Regions from separate parts of the Rhizobium sp. YTUHZ045 genome, predicted to be linked through region 3. Evidence: predicted binding sites of a transcription regulator. Region 3 holds the regulator's gene; each other region holds the start of a gene.
The links. The regulator PhoB, encoded in region 3, activates phosphate uptake and scavenging genes when phosphate is short. The targets are predictions, from matches to a motif close to TGTCATNNANCTGTCAT.
Positions count from the first base shown of each region.

Region 1: the regulator PhoB is predicted to act here: its motif matches at 2,214-2,230, upstream of NMA58_RS10755 (UDP-2,3-diacylglucosamine diphosphatase).
Region 2: the regulator PhoB is predicted to act here: its motif matches at 2,187-2,203, upstream of NMA58_RS14845 (DUF1045 domain-containing protein).
Region 4: the regulator PhoB is predicted to act here: its motif matches at 2,603-2,619, upstream of NMA58_RS22465 (glycerophosphodiester phosphodiesterase).

Region 1 covers NZ_CP101432.1:2,119,982-2,124,327, reverse strand. The annotation lists gene NMA58_RS10770 (FAD-binding oxidoreductase) at 1-693, shown strand, start outside; gene NMA58_RS10765 (histidine phosphatase family protein) at 759-1,508, opposite strand; gene NMA58_RS10760 (hypothetical protein) at 1,691-2,023, opposite strand; gene NMA58_RS10755 (UDP-2,3-diacylglucosamine diphosphatase) at 2,291-3,103, shown strand; gene NMA58_RS10750 (MFS transporter) at 3,269-4,346, shown strand, end outside.
Region 2 covers NZ_CP101432.1:2,948,975-2,953,320, forward strand. The annotation lists gene uraD (2-oxo-4-hydroxy-4-carboxy-5-ureidoimidazoline decarboxylase) at 1-366, opposite strand, end outside; gene puuE (allantoinase PuuE) at 366-1,289, opposite strand; gene NMA58_RS14845 (DUF1045 domain-containing protein) at 1,404-2,111, opposite strand; gene NMA58_RS14850 (NAD(P)/FAD-dependent oxidoreductase) at 2,226-3,404, opposite strand; gene mnmD (tRNA (5-methylaminomethyl-2-thiouridine)(34)-methyltransferase MnmD) at 3,403-4,131, shown strand; gene NMA58_RS14860 (response regulator) at 4,158-4,346, opposite strand, start outside.
Region 3 covers NZ_CP101432.1:163,066-167,411, reverse strand. The annotation lists gene NMA58_RS00845 (aspartate aminotransferase family protein) at 1-155, opposite strand, end outside; gene NMA58_RS00840 (GcrA family cell cycle regulator) at 580-1,113, shown strand; gene phoB (phosphate regulon transcriptional regulator PhoB) at 1,359-2,042, opposite strand; gene phoU (phosphate signaling complex protein PhoU) at 2,168-2,881, opposite strand; gene pstB (phosphate ABC transporter ATP-binding protein PstB) at 2,926-3,741, opposite strand; gene pstA (phosphate ABC transporter permease PstA) at 3,757-4,346, opposite strand, start outside.
Region 4 covers NZ_CP101433.1:85,855-90,200, reverse strand. The annotation lists gene NMA58_RS22480 (sugar phosphate isomerase/epimerase family protein) at 1-305, opposite strand, end outside; gene NMA58_RS22475 (Gfo/Idh/MocA family protein) at 317-1,351, opposite strand; gene NMA58_RS22470 (substrate-binding domain-containing protein) at 1,488-2,531, shown strand; gene NMA58_RS22465 (glycerophosphodiester phosphodiesterase) at 2,713-3,582, shown strand; gene NMA58_RS22460 (inositol monophosphatase family protein) at 3,579-4,346, opposite strand, start outside.

The sequences.
Region 1 (4,346 bases), 2.0 Mb from region 3:
ACAGCACCCGACGAGCTGACTTGCTGGGTGGTGATGCGCCAGGCGCCGCCGCTGCCGTTCCTGCCGGCCGAATGGCACGGAAAGGAGATATTGGTGCTCGCCATGTGCTATTGCGGGGACATGGCGGCGGGCGAAAAGGCGGCAGCGAGATTGCGCGGAATCGGAAAGCCGATCGCCGACATCGTCAGCCCGATGCCGTTCATCGGCTGGCAGCAGGCATTCGACCCGCTTCTAACGCCCGGCGCCCGTAACTATTGGAAGAGCCAGGATTTCGCCTCCCTTTCCGATGCGGCGATCGAGGTTCTCATCAATGCCGTGCGGAAGCTGCCAGGGCCGGAATGCGAAATATTCGTCGGCCATGTCGGCGGCGCCGCCGGCCGCGTGCCGACCGAAGCCACGGCATTTCCACAGCGCAGTTCGCATTTCGTCATGAATGTCCATGCACGCTGGCGGGAAACCGAGATGGACGGAAACTGCATCGGCTGGGCGCGCGAACTTTTCGAGGCAACCAAGCCGCATGCTGTGGGCACTGCCTACATCAACTTCATGCCTGAGGACGAGACCGACCGGGTCGAAATGGCCTACGGGGCTAATTATGCGCGCCTTTCGGAAATCAAGCTGCGCTACGATCCGAACAATTTGTTCCGGATGAATCAGAATGTGAAGCCGATGGCGGCGGTGCGAGCTGCTTGAATAGATGCAGCGTAGAAGACCCCGCCCCAAACCGCTCCCCACAAGGGTCCCTTGTGGGGAGCGGTTTACCCACCACGCTTCGGCGTCATCGTCACGTCAGCGCCATAGGCATCGCGCAGCTTGTTCTCCTGTCCCGGCTGCCGGTCGGCGGCCTGGTGCAGCGGTATCGTGTCGTAGCCCTGCAAACGCGTTCCCTCGATCAGCGTAACGTCGGAATTCCCAGGATTGTCGGAGCGCTCGAACCAGTCAACGGAGTGGTGCAGGAAATTCATTTCGACCGCCCGGTTGGTGACCCCGTGGCCGACGATCGCGACGTTGTGGTCGCCGTTTTCGGCCTCGCGCATGACGGTCTGAAGGAAGAGACGCACCCGCTGCGCCACGTCCGCCCGGCTTTCGCCGTCCGGCGGCCGCGCATAGAACTTGCCGCTATTGTTGCGCAGCCTCGCCCATTTTTCGAACTCCTCGGGGAATTTCTGCTTCTGCTCGGCACGGTCGTAGATTTCGGTGAAGAGGCCGAAATCCTGCTCGCGCAGAAGATAATCTTCCCTGACATCGCCGACGAAGTTTTCCGGCAGCGCTTCGAGCAGCGCATCCTTGCTCTGGCGCGTGCGCAGAAACGGCGAATACCAGATATGCAGCTTCTGGAATCCCTGGCTCGGCAGCCCTTTGAGGTACGAAGCGATGACAGCGCCTGCCTCAGCCGCCTGGCGATAGCCCCATTCAGTCAGCGGCACATTATGATCGCCGAATTGGCGGTAGGCCTGTTCGTTGATGTTGCCGAGGGATTCGCCGTGGCGAACGAGAAAGAGACGCATCGGCCATCCCGCTTTGTCGGACATGGAATCGTTGTCATCATGAACGCGCTCGATCGGCAGGGCAATATTGCCGGCCGAAAAGGGGCGTAGCGTCTGGTCGCCGCTTGCCCCCAATCCGCTTGGCCCGTCGATCTTGTTCACTCGGTTCCAAATCGAGGAGCGAGAGAGCGTCTTCCGGGCTATCAGCGGCCCTGGAAGATCTTGATGAGCTTTGGCGTAAACCGGTGAGCCTTGATGTCGAGCAGATCCTGATACGTAGCGCGACCGGAGATCGCGGCCGTCAGATATCGCTGGCAGGCGATCCTCGGAGCGTCATTGTCGGAGACGTTTGTCACGATCCCCGCGGCGCGCCGCGCATTTGCATCGAAATCCTTTGTGCACACTTTGACGAACTCGTTTCTCGCTCTCGCGCTGCCTTGCAGCAGCGTTACTGTCGCATCATAGTCCTGCTGCGTCGGTGCACAGCCGGCAAGCAGTGCAATAGAAATCATTATTGTCGCGGTTCGGGCGCGCATCATCAATATCCCCAGGTTACGCCTTGATCGGCAGCTGCTGTTAATTTGATTCTCGGCATGCGGGAAAGATCCAGGACCTCGCGGCGAGAAATTATGATAATCGGATTTGCGATGTCGCTATTGCGGGCTTCGATGGGATCTGCGTTTACCACCAGACGGAACGGCGGGTTTGCAGGGCTTTTCCCCAGCTTGTCATCTTCCTGAAACACGAGTCTGGTTTTGGAAGGCTAGATGAAAGATGGGGCACGAGCACTGTTCGTGACAGACATGATGGAACCCAGACATTTCCGCACGCTCTTCATTTCCGATGTGCATCTCGGCTCGAAGGCCGCGAAGGCTGATTTCCTGCTGGATTTCCTGCGCTACCACGAAGCCGATACGATCGTGCTCGTCGGCGACATCGTCGACGGCTGGCGCCTGAAGCGCAGCTGGTACTGGCCACAGGTCTGCAACGACGTCGTCCAGAAACTGCTGCGCAAGGCGCGCAAGGGCACGCGCGTCGTCTACATCCCCGGCAATCACGACGAATTCCTTCGCGACTTCCCGGGCATGCATTTCGGCGGCATCGAGGTCGTCGAGCGCATGATGCATGACGGCGCGGACGGCAAGAAATACCTGATCCTGCACGGCGACGAGTTCGACGTCGTTGTCCGCAACGCCCGCCTGCTCGCCTATCTCGGTGACTGGGCCTATGATACGGCAATCCGCATCAACATCCTGCTCGCCGCCGTCCGCCGTCGCCTTGGCATGCCCTATTGGTCGTTTTCCGCCTGGGCGAAGCTGCAGGTCAAGCATGCGGTCAATTTCATCGGCGAGTTCGAACGCGTCGTGGCTGAAGAGGCGCGCAAGAGCGGAGCCGACGGGGTGATCTGCGGCCACATCCACCACGCCGTCATCCAGGAGATGGACGGCATCCGCTACATCAACACCGGCGACTGGGTGGAAAGCTGCACAGCGGTTGCAGAGCATGAGGACGGCACGTTCGAACTGATCACCTGGCGAGCGCTTGCTAGCGCAGTGCCGGCGCTTACCGCAGTCGAGCGTCTCGAAGAGGCGGAACTCGCCGCGCAGGCAGCGTGATTTTACAGCCGTCGCAGTCGCGGCGGCTCGCCAGCAATTTAGCCGTTACCGCGAGGTAACAGGCCCAATTTATTTTCTAATACGTTTCCGGACGGCTATTTCTCGCAATGGTCGCCCCCCGGGGTGGTGTGTTAGGAAAACATCTAGTTTCCTTCAGGTCCACCGATGATTCCCGCTCAACATTCTCCGGGTGAGGGAGCGCCGCCGCGCTTCCGGCTGCTCAGCGCGCTGTCCTATTGCGCGCCGCTGCTCGTCAATGGCGTCGTGCTGCCATTTTTCCCGGTCTGGCTGCAAACCCATAGTTTCAGTGACCGTGAAATCGGCATTATTCTCGCCATACCGATGGTGGTTCGAGTCCTGGTAGCACCTGTCGTCGCCATGATCGCCGACCGCATGAAGGAGCGCGCCACCGTGCTGCTCTGGTCGGGTGGCCTGTCGCTGCTGACGGCGATCGCGCTTTACTGGACGACCAGCTTTTGGCCGGTGACAATCGTCTTCGCGCTGCAGGGCGCCACCTTTGCGCCCTATGTGCCCGTGGTCGAATCGATCGTCATTTCAGGCGTGCGCCGCTGGGGGCTCGATTATGGGTCGATGCGCGTATGGGGCTCGATCGCCTTCATCGTCTCGACGCTCCTCGGCGGTCAGCTGATCGGGCAGGGGGGCGGCGGCATGGTGCTCGTCGTCATGGTGTTCGGCTTCACGATGACGGTGGCGATGGCGATCTTCTGTCCGCGGATCGGGCCCACACGGCGGCGCGGCCAGCCAATCGACCTGCCGGCCGCCACCGGCAGCGGGTTGCGCGAACCACATTTGCTGCTGCTCCTGATCGGAGTTGCCATCCAGCAGTCGAGCCACGCGGTGCTCAATGCTTTTTCCTCGATTTACTGGCATCAGCTCGGCTTTTCCGGCACCGAGGTCGGCTTGCTCTGGAGCGCCGGCGTTGCTTCGGAGGTGACGGTGTTCTTTCTATCGAAGCGTCTCAATCGGCGCTTCAATGCCTGGACATTGATCCGCTTCGGCTGCGCCATCAGCGTCTGCCGCTGGATCCTGTTTCCCATGAATGCCGGCTTTGCCGGCTTCTTCCTGCTGCAATGTTTCCACGGCTTCACCTATGCCTTCGTGCATACCGGCGTGCAGCGGAGAATCGTGGCGACGGTGCAGGAAACGCAGGAGGCCTCGGCGCAGGGCGCCTATTTCTTCTATGTCGGCATGGCGATGGGGTTGATGACCATCGCTTCGGGCT
Region 2 (4,346 bases), 1.7 Mb from region 3:
GAGCCCTCTGACGGCGATGATGAAGGGAAAGCCGAATTTTTCGACATAGGCTGCATTAAGTTCGGTGAAGCGGGCATGTTCGGCCGGGCTCAACCGATCGAGACCGGCGCCGGCCTGCTCCTTGCGGCTGTCCTCCGTGAGTTCGCCCGCTATCGCCAGACGCCCGGCAAGATCGGGATGGGCACGCAGCACGCCGAGACGCTCCTCCCGGCTTGCTGCACGGAAGACGGCGGCAAGAGCCGCATGCACGCCTGATGCCGTCAAAGGCTCCCTCAGACCCCCGGCGTCATAGGCGCGTTCGGCGATGAAAGGCGAATGCTCGAAGACGCCGCCGAAGCGGGAAACGAAATCCTCGCGCGACAACATCAGAGCGCATCCGGCTGATGATTCTTGTGCCAGTGCTCGGCGATCTCGATGCGGCGCGGAATCCAGACCTTGTCATGCTTCAACACATATTCGATGAAGCGCTTCAGAGAGGCTGCTCGGCCCGGACGCCCGACGAGGCGGCAATGCAGGCCGACCGACATCATCTTCGGGCTGCCGTCCTTGCCTTCCTCGTAAAGCGTGTCGAAAGCGTCCTTGAGATAGGTGAAGAACTGGTCGCCGGCATTGAAACCCTGCGGTGTGGCAAAACGCATGTCATTGGTTTCGAGCGTATAGGGGATGATCAGGAAGGGTTTCCCGTCGACGCCCTTCACCCAGTAAGGCAGGTCGTCGGCATAGGAATCGGAGGAATAGAGGAAACCGCCCTCTTCCTGCACCAGTCGCAGCGTGTTGTCGGAAGGCTTTCCCTGATACATCCCGAAAGGCCGCTCGCCGGTGAGTTCGGTGTGCAGGCGCACGGCTTCGAGGATATGCTTGCGCTCGAGATCCTCGGGGAAATCCTTGTATTCCAGCCAGCGATAACCGTGGCTGGCGATCTCCCAACCGGCCTCCTTCATGGCCGCGACGGCTTCGGGGTTGCGCGCCATCGCCAGCGTCACGCCATAGACGGTCGCCTGCACCTTGAGACCCGTGAACATCCGCCAGAGCCGCCAGAACCCGGCGCGCGAACCATACTCGTAGATCGATTCCATGTTGAGATTGCGCTGTCCCGGCCAGGCCGCCGCACCGACAATCTCCGACAGCAGGTGTTCGGAAGCCGGATCGCCTTCGAGGATGCAGCTTTCGCCGCCCTCCTCGTAATTGATGACGAACTGCACGGCGACGCGGGCGTCGCCTGGCCACTTCGGATCGGGCGTCTGACGCCCGTAGCCGACGAGATTGCGCGGGTAGGTCTCGGATACCATCAAATCACCTTCTGAAAAGACGAAGGAACGGTATCATCCGCAGCCGGAATGTCGAGACGGAAACTGCATAGGAGAATTTCTCTTTTCAACACAACGACTTAGATCGACATCTGCTCAGGCGATCCTGCGCGCGCTGACCTTGCCCATCGGGTGGAGCGAGTGAACGCGGAAGGGACCGCCAGTGCCCTCCTCGATCATCAAAGCCACATTCGAAACGATCACCGGCTCCCTCAAGACGGGCTCGAAGATCGTTCCCAGCACTGGCTCGATGCGGGGCATGTCGATCGTGTTGATGGGGCCTGTCACCGGCATATGGAAGCGGAACTCCTCCATCACATAGGGATTGCCCCAACGATGCAGATTGGCGAATTGCGCCGCCGACAACCCGTCGGGATCGCTGCGTTCGATATCGGCTTCACTCAGCGGCGCCCGGAAACGATCGAACTCCTGAACGATCGCCGAAGCCAGATACTGGATCCGCTCACAGGGGGCGCTCGGCACCAGGCTGTAGAAATTGCCGAGCCGGGCGATTTCGAGACCTGGGATCTGGAAGGGAGCATATGTTCCGGCAAAACGCATGAGGTCGCGCAGGAGTTGCGATTCGGACGTCTCGGCGGAGAGGTGAAAAGGCGCTTTCAGAACGCCGTGAAAACCATAGCGCCGCGGCACCGCAGTATAAAAGGCGATCTCATGAATGCCGAGGCCGCGGACGGCCGGAGGCTCCACCATATCGCCTGAAAACACGTTTCGGCCAAGCCAATTAGCGGCCACGAGCGACAAGGGGTCGCTCGCCGGAGGCGTAAAGCAAATGGCATAGCGCATGCAATTTCCTCCATGAAGGAAGTGAGCGCCGGGAAAATCCGGCGCTGCCGATGCGCAAGCAGATAGGTGATTTGCATGACAGAATAACGAAACGCAGCTGTATCTAATTCACGTTTAACGTGAAGCGACAGCGATATGGCTTGATATCGCGAAGCTTTCCGGCAGCGAAAATTCGCAATCTGTGTCGCCTGCCATACAAACCGCAGCCTCCGCCAGCCGATGGGCCAGCCCGAAGCTGACCTTGAAACCGCCGGTCAGTGCGATCAGTCGGGGATGGATTGGATGGCGGCCGATCATTGGATCGCGGTCGATGGCTTTCGGGCGAAGCCCCGCCCAACGTTCGATGACAGGGGCGCTGCGGAGCGCCGGCACGATCGCCCGCGCCGCCTCGATCAACGCGTCGAGCTGTGCATCGGTCGAGAGGGGGGCGTCGAAACGGTTCTCGCTCGTGCTGCCGACCGCCGCATGCCCCCCCTGATGCGCGACGACATAGAGCCCATCGAGGAAGATCGTCGGCAACGCCGGGTCGACATCTGCTTTCAACAGCGCCGCCTGCCCTTTCACCGGCTGGCCGAGCGGCTGCTTCAAGCCCGGCGTCAGCCGCTGCAGCACGGGAAAGGACTGATGGCCGGCGGCCAGGATGCAGCGGCCGAACGTGATGATTTCGCCGCCGATCTCGGCCGTCCCGCGATCGGGATTGAGATCGGCGACAACAGCATTTTCCATGATGCGCACATGTTTTGCCCGCCGCAGCAATGCGATGAGCGCTGAGATCAAGGAGCGGGGCGCAACACGGGCGGCGAGCGTATCGTGCACGAAGCCACTTTCGCCGGCAGATGCGTCAGGCCAACCATCGACCGGCGGCCTGTCGATGACATGCCAGTGGAAGCGGCGTTCGCCGGTCCGCCAATGGCGCTCGGAATCTTCGGAATGGCCGCGGGCGATGCGCTTGAGATGCGGTTTCGGCAACGGGATCAGCCGCCCCGACCTGGTGTAGCCGGCCGACAGCCCGGTTTCTGCTTCAAGCGCCGCAATTTCGGTTTCGAGTGAGACCAGCGCATCGAACTGGAATTGCTTTTTCTCCGACCACCGGTCCGGCATATGCGGCATCAGCGCGCCGAGCAGTCCGCCGCTCGCGCCTCCGCCCAGTCTGCCGGCGTCGGCGAGGACGGTGCTCATACCGCGGCGTTCGGCATGAATGGCCGCCCAGAGACCCATGATGCCGCCGCCGACGATCAGCAAGTCGCAAGAAGATTGACCGGACGTCGGCTGAGGACTATCGGCTTTTTCCATGAGAGACGTGAACCCCGATCAGATTGGCGCGGGCGCGCCGCAGCCGCTCGAATGGCGCGACGGCGATATGCCCTATTCAACCGTCTTTGGCGATCATTTTTATTGCCAGACCGATGGCCGGCTGGAATGCGGCCATGTCTTTCTCGCCGGCAACGGCCTGCCGGAGCGTTGGCACGGCCAGCGGGATTTTGTCATCGGCGAACTTGGCTTCGGCACCGGCCTGAACTTCGCCGAGACCTGGCGGCAGTGGAAGCTCCATCGCGCAGACGGCCGGCACCTGCATTTCACTTCCTTCGAACTCCATCCGATGCGCGGTGAAGAGATCGGCCGGGCGCTCTCGCATTGGCCGGAGATTGATGCGGAACGCGAGGCGCTGACCGCAGCCTGGCCTCAAACACCTGCTGGTACCGTCTCGCTCGATCTCGATGGCCAGACGCGGCTCAGCGTTGTCTGCGGCGCGGCACTTGACGGCGTCGCCGCGGCAAAACCCGGCTTCGACGCCTGGTATCTCGACGGTTTCGCGCCCTCGCGCAACGGCGACATGTGGTCGGAAAAGCTGATGCGTGAGGTCGCCGAAAAGACTGTGGCCGGCGGCACCTTCGCAACTTACGCCGCAGCCGGCTTCGTGCGCCGCAACCTCATCGCCGCCGGCTTTGCCGTCGAACGCCGCCAGGGCTTCGCCGGCAAGCGCGAAATGCTCTGCGGCATTAAGGCAACCGCTCGGTAAGCCCTACGACTTCCATTCGATGGAGATCAGTAACTCGTGCGCTCCGGCTGCAGCTCATCCCTGCCGAGCCATTGCCGGATCTTCTCCTCCAGAAGTTCCGGGCTGATCGGCTTCGACATGTAATCGTCCATGCCGGCGTCGAGGCAGGCTTCGCGGTCGCTTTCGAGGGCATGGGCGGTGACGCCGATGATCGGCACCCGGTGGCCCTGCCCCTT
Region 3 (4,346 bases):
TGCGGGTTGCCATGGCCGACGGAGGTGACGGCGACACCGGCGCCGAAATCGAGATAACGCTCGCCGCTCTCGGTGATCAGCCATACGCCCTCGCCTCGCTCGAACCGCAGCGGGGCGCGAGAATAGGTGTCATAAAGCGGCGCGGCTTCAGCCATGGCGCGGGTCTCCCGTTCAATGTTCTCTTGCACGGACTCCGGCTAACAGAACCAGGTCCAAAAAATCAAAAATGCCGCCTTTCGGCGGCGAGCGGTACTATTTCCTTTTCGCGCTGCAATGTCAACAAAACTGCCGCCTTAGCCTATGCAGCAAGCTTGTGCAGCGGCACTTTCGGCCTTCAACAGGCATTATTGCAGAAATGCCACGCAGAGGCAGCAAGTTGGGGAAAACTTGAAATTCGATTCATCCGGATTCCCGCGACTCTTGTCACGGAGTCAGCCTCACACTAGGTTAAAGTTCAATTACTAGACTGCATGCGGCGGAACTAGTCACCAAAATTGATCAAGCGTTTCTTGTTTCGGAGGCTTCCGGGACAACGGTGAGGGATTCTGCCATCACCAACGCAAAAGGTGGAGACAGGGCATGAACTGGACAGACGAGCGGGTCGAGAAACTCAAGAAGCTTTGGGCCGAAGGACTGAGCGCCAGCCAGATTGCTGCGCAGCTTGGCGGCGTCAGCCGAAACGCCGTTATCGGCAAGGTGCACAGGCTCAGCCTTCCCGGCCGCGCCAAAGCCGGCGGCACGGCCACCGCGGCGCGCACGCCGAAGCGCCAGACGTCCGCGCCGCGCGCGCCGAATTACGCCTCCCGGATCACCACCCGCACCGTGACCCGTCAACAGGGCGCAACGATGCTGAAGGAAGAGATCGAGGTCGATGCCGTCGACGAAATGGAATATGTGCCGGCCGGCAATGTGGTCGTGCCGATTTCTCGCCGCCTCGGCCTGACGGAGCTCACCGAACGCACCTGCAAATGGCCGGTCGGCGACCCGCTCAAGGAAGATTTCCATTTCTGCGGCTGCGAGTCCCCCGACAATTCTCCCTATTGCAGCTATCATCAGAAGCTTGCCTATCAGCCGATCAACGAAAGGCGCCGGGCCGCGGCACGGGTCAGCTGAGAAGGCGACATCGCCGGACATAAAAAACGGGCCGAGCGGCCCGTTTTTTATGATTGGAGTGGAAGCGCTGGGGTTGCCCCTCATCCGGCTGCCGCCACCTTCTCCCCGCACGCGGGGCGAAGGGACATGCCGCAACCTCTCCGTTCCCCGCCGACCTTTCGCAGGGCACGTCCCCTCTCCCCGTCAGAACGGGGAGAGGGCTAGGGTGAGGGGCAAATCTTTGACTTTAGCAGCAGTAGAAACCCTCAGGCTTCCATCGAATAACCCGCGCCACGGACGGTGCGGATGACGTCCTGCATGTTGGAGAAGTTCAGCGCCTTGCGCAGGCGGCCGACATGGACGTCGACGGTGCGCTCGTCGACATAGATGTCGTGGCCCCAGACGCCGTCGAGCAGCTGCGAGCGGGAAAAGACCCGGCCCGGCGACGACATCAGGAATTCCAGCAGGCGAAACTCGGTCGGGCCGAGGCGGACTTCGCGGCTCTTGCGGTGGACGCGATGGGTTTCGCGGTCGAGCTCGATATCGCCGCATTTCAGCACCGAGGACAGCACCTCGGGACGGGCACGGCGCAGCATCGCCTTGACGCGAGCGACGAGCTCGGGGGTCGAGAAGGGCTTGACGACATAATCGTCGGCGCCGGTGGACAGTCCGCGCACACGCTCGCTCTCCTCGCCGCGCGCCGTCAGCATGATGATCGGCAGTCGCTCGGTTTCCGGCCGCATGCGCAGGCGCCGGCAGAGTTCGATGCCGGAGACGCCGGGCAGCATCCAGTCGAGGATGAGCAGGTCGGGCGTGCGCTCCTGAAGCCTGATTTCGGCCTCGTCGCCGCGCAGGATGGTATCGACCTCGAAGCCTTCGGCTTCGAGATTATAGCGAAGGAGCACGCTGAGGGCTTCCTCGTCTTCAACAACTGCGACTCTCGGGATCATGCGTGTCCGTCTCCTCGCGCACAAGCCTTAAACCGGGGTTCTAAGCAGGCGTCCTGCGCAAATTCAGAAATTGGCTGCGACCTCTTTGCGCGCCCCGAACGGGCGCGCACGCAATCTTGGAAGGATTATTCCGTCGCGGCGCCAACGGTGTTGGCGCTGTCATCCTTCGGACGATCGCCTTCCGGCTGGGCGCCTGTCGCCATGTAGTAGATCGTCTCGGCGATGTTGGTGGCATGGTCGCCGATGCGCTCGATGTTCTTGGCGCAGAAGAGCAGATGCGTGCAGCTCGTGATGTTGCGCGGATCTTCCATCATGTAGGTCAAGAGCTCGCGGAACAGCGAGGTGTACATGGCGTCGATCTCGTTGTCGCGTTCGCGGATGGCGGTCGCCTTGTCGGCAGCGCGTGTCGTATAGACGTCGAGCACTTCCTTGAGCTGGACAAGCGCCAGCTCGGAGAGATGCTCGAGACCGCGGGCGAGCTTGCGGGGAACGCCGGTGCTCTGCACGGCGATGACGCGCTTGGCGGTGTTCTTGCCGAGGTCGCCGACGCGTTCGAGATCGGCGGCGATGCGGATCGAACCCATGATTTCGCGCAGGTCCGCGGCCATCGGCTGCCGGCGGGCGATGGTGACGATCGCCTTGTCGCCGATTTCGCGCTCGGTGTGATCGAGGATCACGTCGTCTGAGATGACCTTCTGCGCCAGCGCGGTATCGCCGTTGACCAGCGCCCGGACGGATTCGGCGACCATCTGTTCGGCCAGGCCGCCCATTTCGGAAATCCGCCTGGACAGGAACTTCAGATCATCATCATAGGCAGAATAAATATGTGTCGATGCCATGGGGCTTTGTCCTCGAATAAGGGGAAGGCTTCGGATGGCCGTGATCAGCCGAAGCGACCCATGATGTAGTCCTGGGTACGGGGATCGTCCGGATTGGTGAACATCTTGTCGGTGTCGTTCTCCTCGACAAGATTGCCGAGGTGGAACATGGCGGTGCGCTGCGAGACGCGCGCGGCCTGCTGCATGGAGTGGGTGACGATGACGATCGTATAGTTTTCGCGCAGTTCGTGGATCAGCTCCTCGACCTTGGCGGTGGCGATCGGGTCAAGGGCCGAGCAGGGCTCGTCCATCAGGATGACTTCCGGGCTGACGGCAACGGCGCGGGCAATGCACAGGCGCTGCTGCTGACCGCCGGAGAGGCCCGTGCCGGATTCGTGCACGCGGTCCTTGACCTCGTTCCAGAGCCCGGCGCGCTGCAGGCTGCTCTCGACGATCTGGTCGAGATCGGCCTTCGACTTGGCGAGACCGTGGATGCGGGGGCCGTAGGAGACGTTTTCATAGATCGACTTCGGGAACGGGTTCGGCTTCTGGAAAACCATGCCGACGCGGGCGCGAAGTTCGACGACGTCGATATCCGGATCATAGATATCGTCGCTGTCGAGCGTAATCTTGCCGGTGACGCGGCACCCCTCGATCGTGTCGTTCATGCGGTTCAGGCTTCGCAGGAAGGTCGACTTGCCGCAGCCCGAGGGGCCGATCAGGGCGGTTACGGTGTTTTCGCGGATGTTCAGGTTCACGTCGAAAAGCGCGCGCTTCTCGCCGTAGTATACGGAGACATCCTGTCCGATCATTTTATACGGGACGTTGCTCATCTTCTGATCCAGCGCCTTTTCAACTGCAGCTTCCGTCAGCATGTTCATGATGTTTGACTCCGTTTACCAGCGGCGCTCGAAGCGACGACGCAAGAGGATGGCGCCCATGTTCATGACGACCAGGAACAGGAGCAGGACGATGATGGCACCCGAAGTACGCTCCACGAAGGCACGTTCGGCCTCGTTCGCCCACATATAGACCTGCACGGGCAAGGCCGTCGAGGGCTCGAGCGGTGTCGCGGGCGCATTGGCGACGAAGGCGACCATGCCGATCAAGAGCAGCGGCGCGGTTTCGCCGAGCGCGTGCGCCAGGCCGATGATCGTGCCGGTGAGGATGCCGGGCATGGCAAGCGGCAGGACGTGGTGGAACACCATCTGCATCTTCGAGGCGCCGAGGCCGAGAGCTGCAGCGCGGATCGAAGGCGGCACGGCACGCAGGGCCGCGCGGGTAGCGATGATGATCGTCGGCAGGGTCATCAGCGTCAGCACCAGGCCGCCCACCAGAGAAGCCGAGCGCGGCAGGCCGATGAAGTTGATGAAGACGGAAAGGCCGAGCAGACCGTAGACGATCGACGGGACGGCTGCGAGGTTGTTGATGTTGACCTCGATCAGGTCCGTCAGCCTGTTCTTCGGCGCAAACTCCTCGAGATAGA
Region 4 (4,346 bases), on a different replicon from region 3:
GCGCCGAAATGATGGGCGTTGTCGATGCAGTCCTTCCAGCCCTGCAACGTCTCCAGGTCGATCGCGTCCTCTTCCAGCGGATTGCCGAACATGCCGAGCGTCGAAATGGTGATGTCGCGGTCGCCGATCGCATCGCAGCAGCGCTTGCCGAGCTCGGCGAGGTTCTGTCCCCTCGTCGTCTGCCAGAAAAAGGGCTCGAAGCTTTCGAAGCCCAGGTCGGCAATCTGGCCGATGCGCGCGGCGGCATCACCCTTGTTGCCGCTGACCATGGTGCCGATGCGAATGGATTTTGCAGGGTTGCTCACGTCACTTCATCCTATGCTGAAATTTCGATGCGCCGGCCTGTCTTGGCGCTTTCGATCGCGCCGAAGACCATCGCAAGGCTTCTGATATTGTCGGAATTGACGGTCTCGGGCTGATCGCCCGTGCGGATCGCCGCGATGAAATCGGCAATGACGCTGGCGTGCCCGTGGATTTCCTCATCATGTTCTGGACCGGGAACGTTTACGGAAACAAAGCCGCGCAACAGACCCGGTTCCTCGCCGGCGACGGCGGCCTCGAAATTCTCGTCGCCGTCCCAGGTCAGCATTCCCTTCGAGCCGACGAGGCGCCACTGGCTTTCCCAGCTGGTGCGCTCGCCTTCGGCGCACCAGGAGCCGCGATAGGTGAAAACGATATCGTCGGAAAATTCGAAGACGGCGTTTGCCGAGGCGCCGTGCCGGTACCAGGAACCCTTCGGGTTCCGCTCGACGCAATAGACGGCGAGCGGCTTCCTGTCGGCGACATAGCGGGCCGCGTCGAAGGTATGGATCGCCATGTCGAGCAGCAGCACATTGTCCATCTCCTCGCGGAAGCCGCCGAAATGCGGCGCGAGGAAGAAGTCGCAGTGAATGGCGGTGAGCTCGCCGATCGCACCGCTGTCGACGAAACGGCGCAGGCGCCTGACCCCCGATATGAAGCGTCGGTTCTGGATGACGGCATGGATACGGCCGGTCTCTGCGGCGAGATCGATCAGCGCAGCGCCTTCGTCGAGCGAGGCCGCCATCGGCTTTTCGCTGAGCACGTGGCAGCCGGCCTTGAGCGCGGTCGAAACGACATCGTACCGGGCGGACGGAATGACGATGTCGAAGACGAGATCGGCTTTCGTGGCAGCGATGACCTCGGACAGGTCAGAGCCGATGACGGCGCCTTCCAGGCCAAACTCGGCAGCGAGCTTTTCCGCCGTCACGCGGTTCAGGTCGACAAGGCCGACGATGGCGATGGACTCGGCGAGGTGAGGGTTGGAAGCGATGGCGCGCAACCAACCTTTGGACATAGCTCCGCACCCGCACAGAATGGCACTGAATTTCACGATTTCCTCCGAGGGAATGGCGCCAACTCTCCTGGTGACACGCATCCCGTAAACGTTTACGACTTTAGGCGAAAACATTTTACGCTGTCAATAGAGGCGAAATGCGAAAGTGCGGACCGGAGGAAAATCGCCAGCCATGAAGGGGATTCGCCAGCTTGCCGAACACCTGAATATCTCGATCGGCACGGTCTCGCGGGCGCTGAACGGCAAGCCCGATGTGAACGAGGAAACCCGCCGGCGCGTGCTGGCGGCGGCCGAAGAGCTCGGCTATGTCGCCAATCAGTCGGGACGGAGCCTTCGACAGGGAGAGACGAAGGTCATCGGCTTGATGATTGAAGCCAGCCAGGAAGTGGTCGAAAATGCCGACAACTTTTTCCTTGGGGTCACCAGCGGGCTGCAGCATTGCTTTGCCCGCCATAAGCTCGACCTCCTGATACTCCCCTGCCCGGCCGATGAGGACCCCCGCGAATATCTCAAGCGCATGGTGGCGCGACGTGTCGTCGATGCGATGATCATCTCCAACACGCAGCGTATCGATCGGCGTATCGATCTTCTTTCGCGCGCAAAGATTCCCTTCGTTGCTGTCGGCCGCAGCCTTTCGCCCGGCAACTTTCCCTGGGTCGATCTCGATTTTGAGGGCGTCGCCGAACGTGCTGTCGAACGGCTGGTTGCGCACGGCCATCGCCGGATCGCGATCACGGCGCCGTCGACCGAGGCCAATCTCGGCTACCTCTTTGTCGACAGCTATCGCCGTGCGCTCGAACGGCACGGCATCCGTTTCGATCCCTTGCTGGTCATTCGCGTCAAGTCGAGCGAACAAGGCGGCTACTACGCAGCGCATGAACTGCTGCAGCTTGAAGACCGGCCGACCGCAGTCATCTTGATCTACGAGATCATGGCGATCGGCCTCTACCGACGGCTGATGGAGTCGGGGGTCCTCCCCGGTCGCGACCTCGCGGTCATAGGTTTCCGCGATGCCCCGCGCGCACGCTTCCTGCAGCCCTCGCTCAGCTGCTTCCGCATGTCGCTCCATGATCTTGGCATCGCGATCGGCCAGACGCTTCTCGCCAGCATGCCGGCCTATCGCGCCCTCTATCCGGATGGCGGCCGCAACATCATCTGGCCGCTGGAACTGGCACCCGGAGAAAGCGACGCCTTTGAGGTCGAGGCCCAGGCCTGAGCGCTGCTGCGGCGACAGTCGCCGTGCGCCACGATCGGCCGGCGCCGCGCTCGCGGCAGCCGTTCCCCTCTCGTCATCGAACCGTAGTGAAGGGGCAGGCCGGCATCTCGTCATGAAGGTCATATTCGGCCCTTGATAATCGCGGCTTGGCAAGGCAGGAGAGTGACATCGCGGAGATTAGATGCAGATGACGAGATTGGCGGATTTGCAGGGCCTGGAGATTTCGCATGAGGGGCATCGCACCCGTCTGAAATGGCACCGGCTGCGCAAGCGGTTTGCCGATCCCCTGTTCTCCGCCGAGGTGATGGCGGAGGGTTTTGCGGCAGGCGCCTCGATGGAACTCGATCTGCGCGTGCGTGCCGACGGCGGCTTCGCCGTGCTGCACGACAGGGAGCTCGAAGGTGAAACGACGGGCCGTGGACCAATCGCTGCCAAGAACGTTGCGGACCTCCGCGATGTCAGGATGAAGGACGGCGCCCGGCCGCTGATCCTTAGCGAGGATCTTGCCGACATGATGCAGTCAACGCATCCGGCCGCATTGCTGCAATTCGACATGAAGGACGATTACGAAGCTATCGGCACCCGCGGCATCGAGCATCTTGCCAGGCAATTCCGCAATATCGCCGCCTCGGTGATCGTCAGCGGCGGCAGTCTCGACCTCATTGTGGCGGTCAAGGAAAAGCTTCCACATCTGCTGCGCGGCATCGATCCGACCGAGAAACTTCACGATATCCGTCAGGACAGCGGCTGGAGGGCGGCCGAAATGGAACTGCGCGCCGATCTTCGCGGTCCGACCGAACCTGACACCATCTATCTCCACTGGCAGCTGATCCTTGATGCCGCCGAGGAGGGCTTCGACCTGATCGGACTCTGCCGGGACGAAGGCAAACGCGTCGATGCATGGACCTTCACCTTGAAGGATCCGGAGGCTGGATTCAGCGATACGGAATGGCGGAACTTTTCGGCGCTGATGACCCTGAAGCCGGACCAGATCACCACCGACGAAGCGCCGGCGACCGAACGCGCATGGCGCCGTCGCATCCCCGGCTAACTGGCGAGCGTCAGTCCCGCGCTCTCAAGGATGAAGGCAAATTCACCTGCGAGCCCCGGCGCATGAGCGACGACGGGGCCGCCATCGGCAAGTAGACGGCCGACCGGCGGCATCACAACCGTGGCGCCGGCCTCTTCGGCGATCAGCGCACCGGCGAGCATATCCCAGGCGTTGAGGTGACGTTCGTAACAGAGGTCAGCGGCGCCCTCGGCGACGCGCACTAGGTCAATGGCGGCTGCGCCCATGCGCCGATAATCCATGCCGCGCTCATGTAGTCGCCTGGAGAGCGCGAGATACTCGTCGAAGCTCGTTTTGCGCGAATGCCCGAGAATAATGAGCGCACTGGCGGGATCGGCAGTCGTCGCCGCATGGATCGGCAGCCCATCCTTGAAGGCGCCGCCGCCGCGAACAGCGTGAAAGACTTTATCCTCAGCAGCGTCGTAAACGACGCCGATCTCGACCTTGTCGCCGACGACAAAGGCGATCGAAACGCCCCAATAACGGAACCCCCTGATATAGTTGGTCGTGCCGTCGATCGGATCGACGACCCAGGTGCCGGCTCCTTCCGATTGCCCGCCGCTCTCTTCTCCCATGAAGGTATCGTCCGGGAAGCGCGAGATGAGCCCCTGGCGGATCGCCTGCTCCGCTCTCCCGTCGGCGATGGTGACGAAGTCCTGCAATCCCTTGCTTTGAACGGCGAGAGTGCCGGGATCCGACTCGCGCCGAAACCTGGCTGTCTCCCGTCCAACCTCGAGCGCAACAGC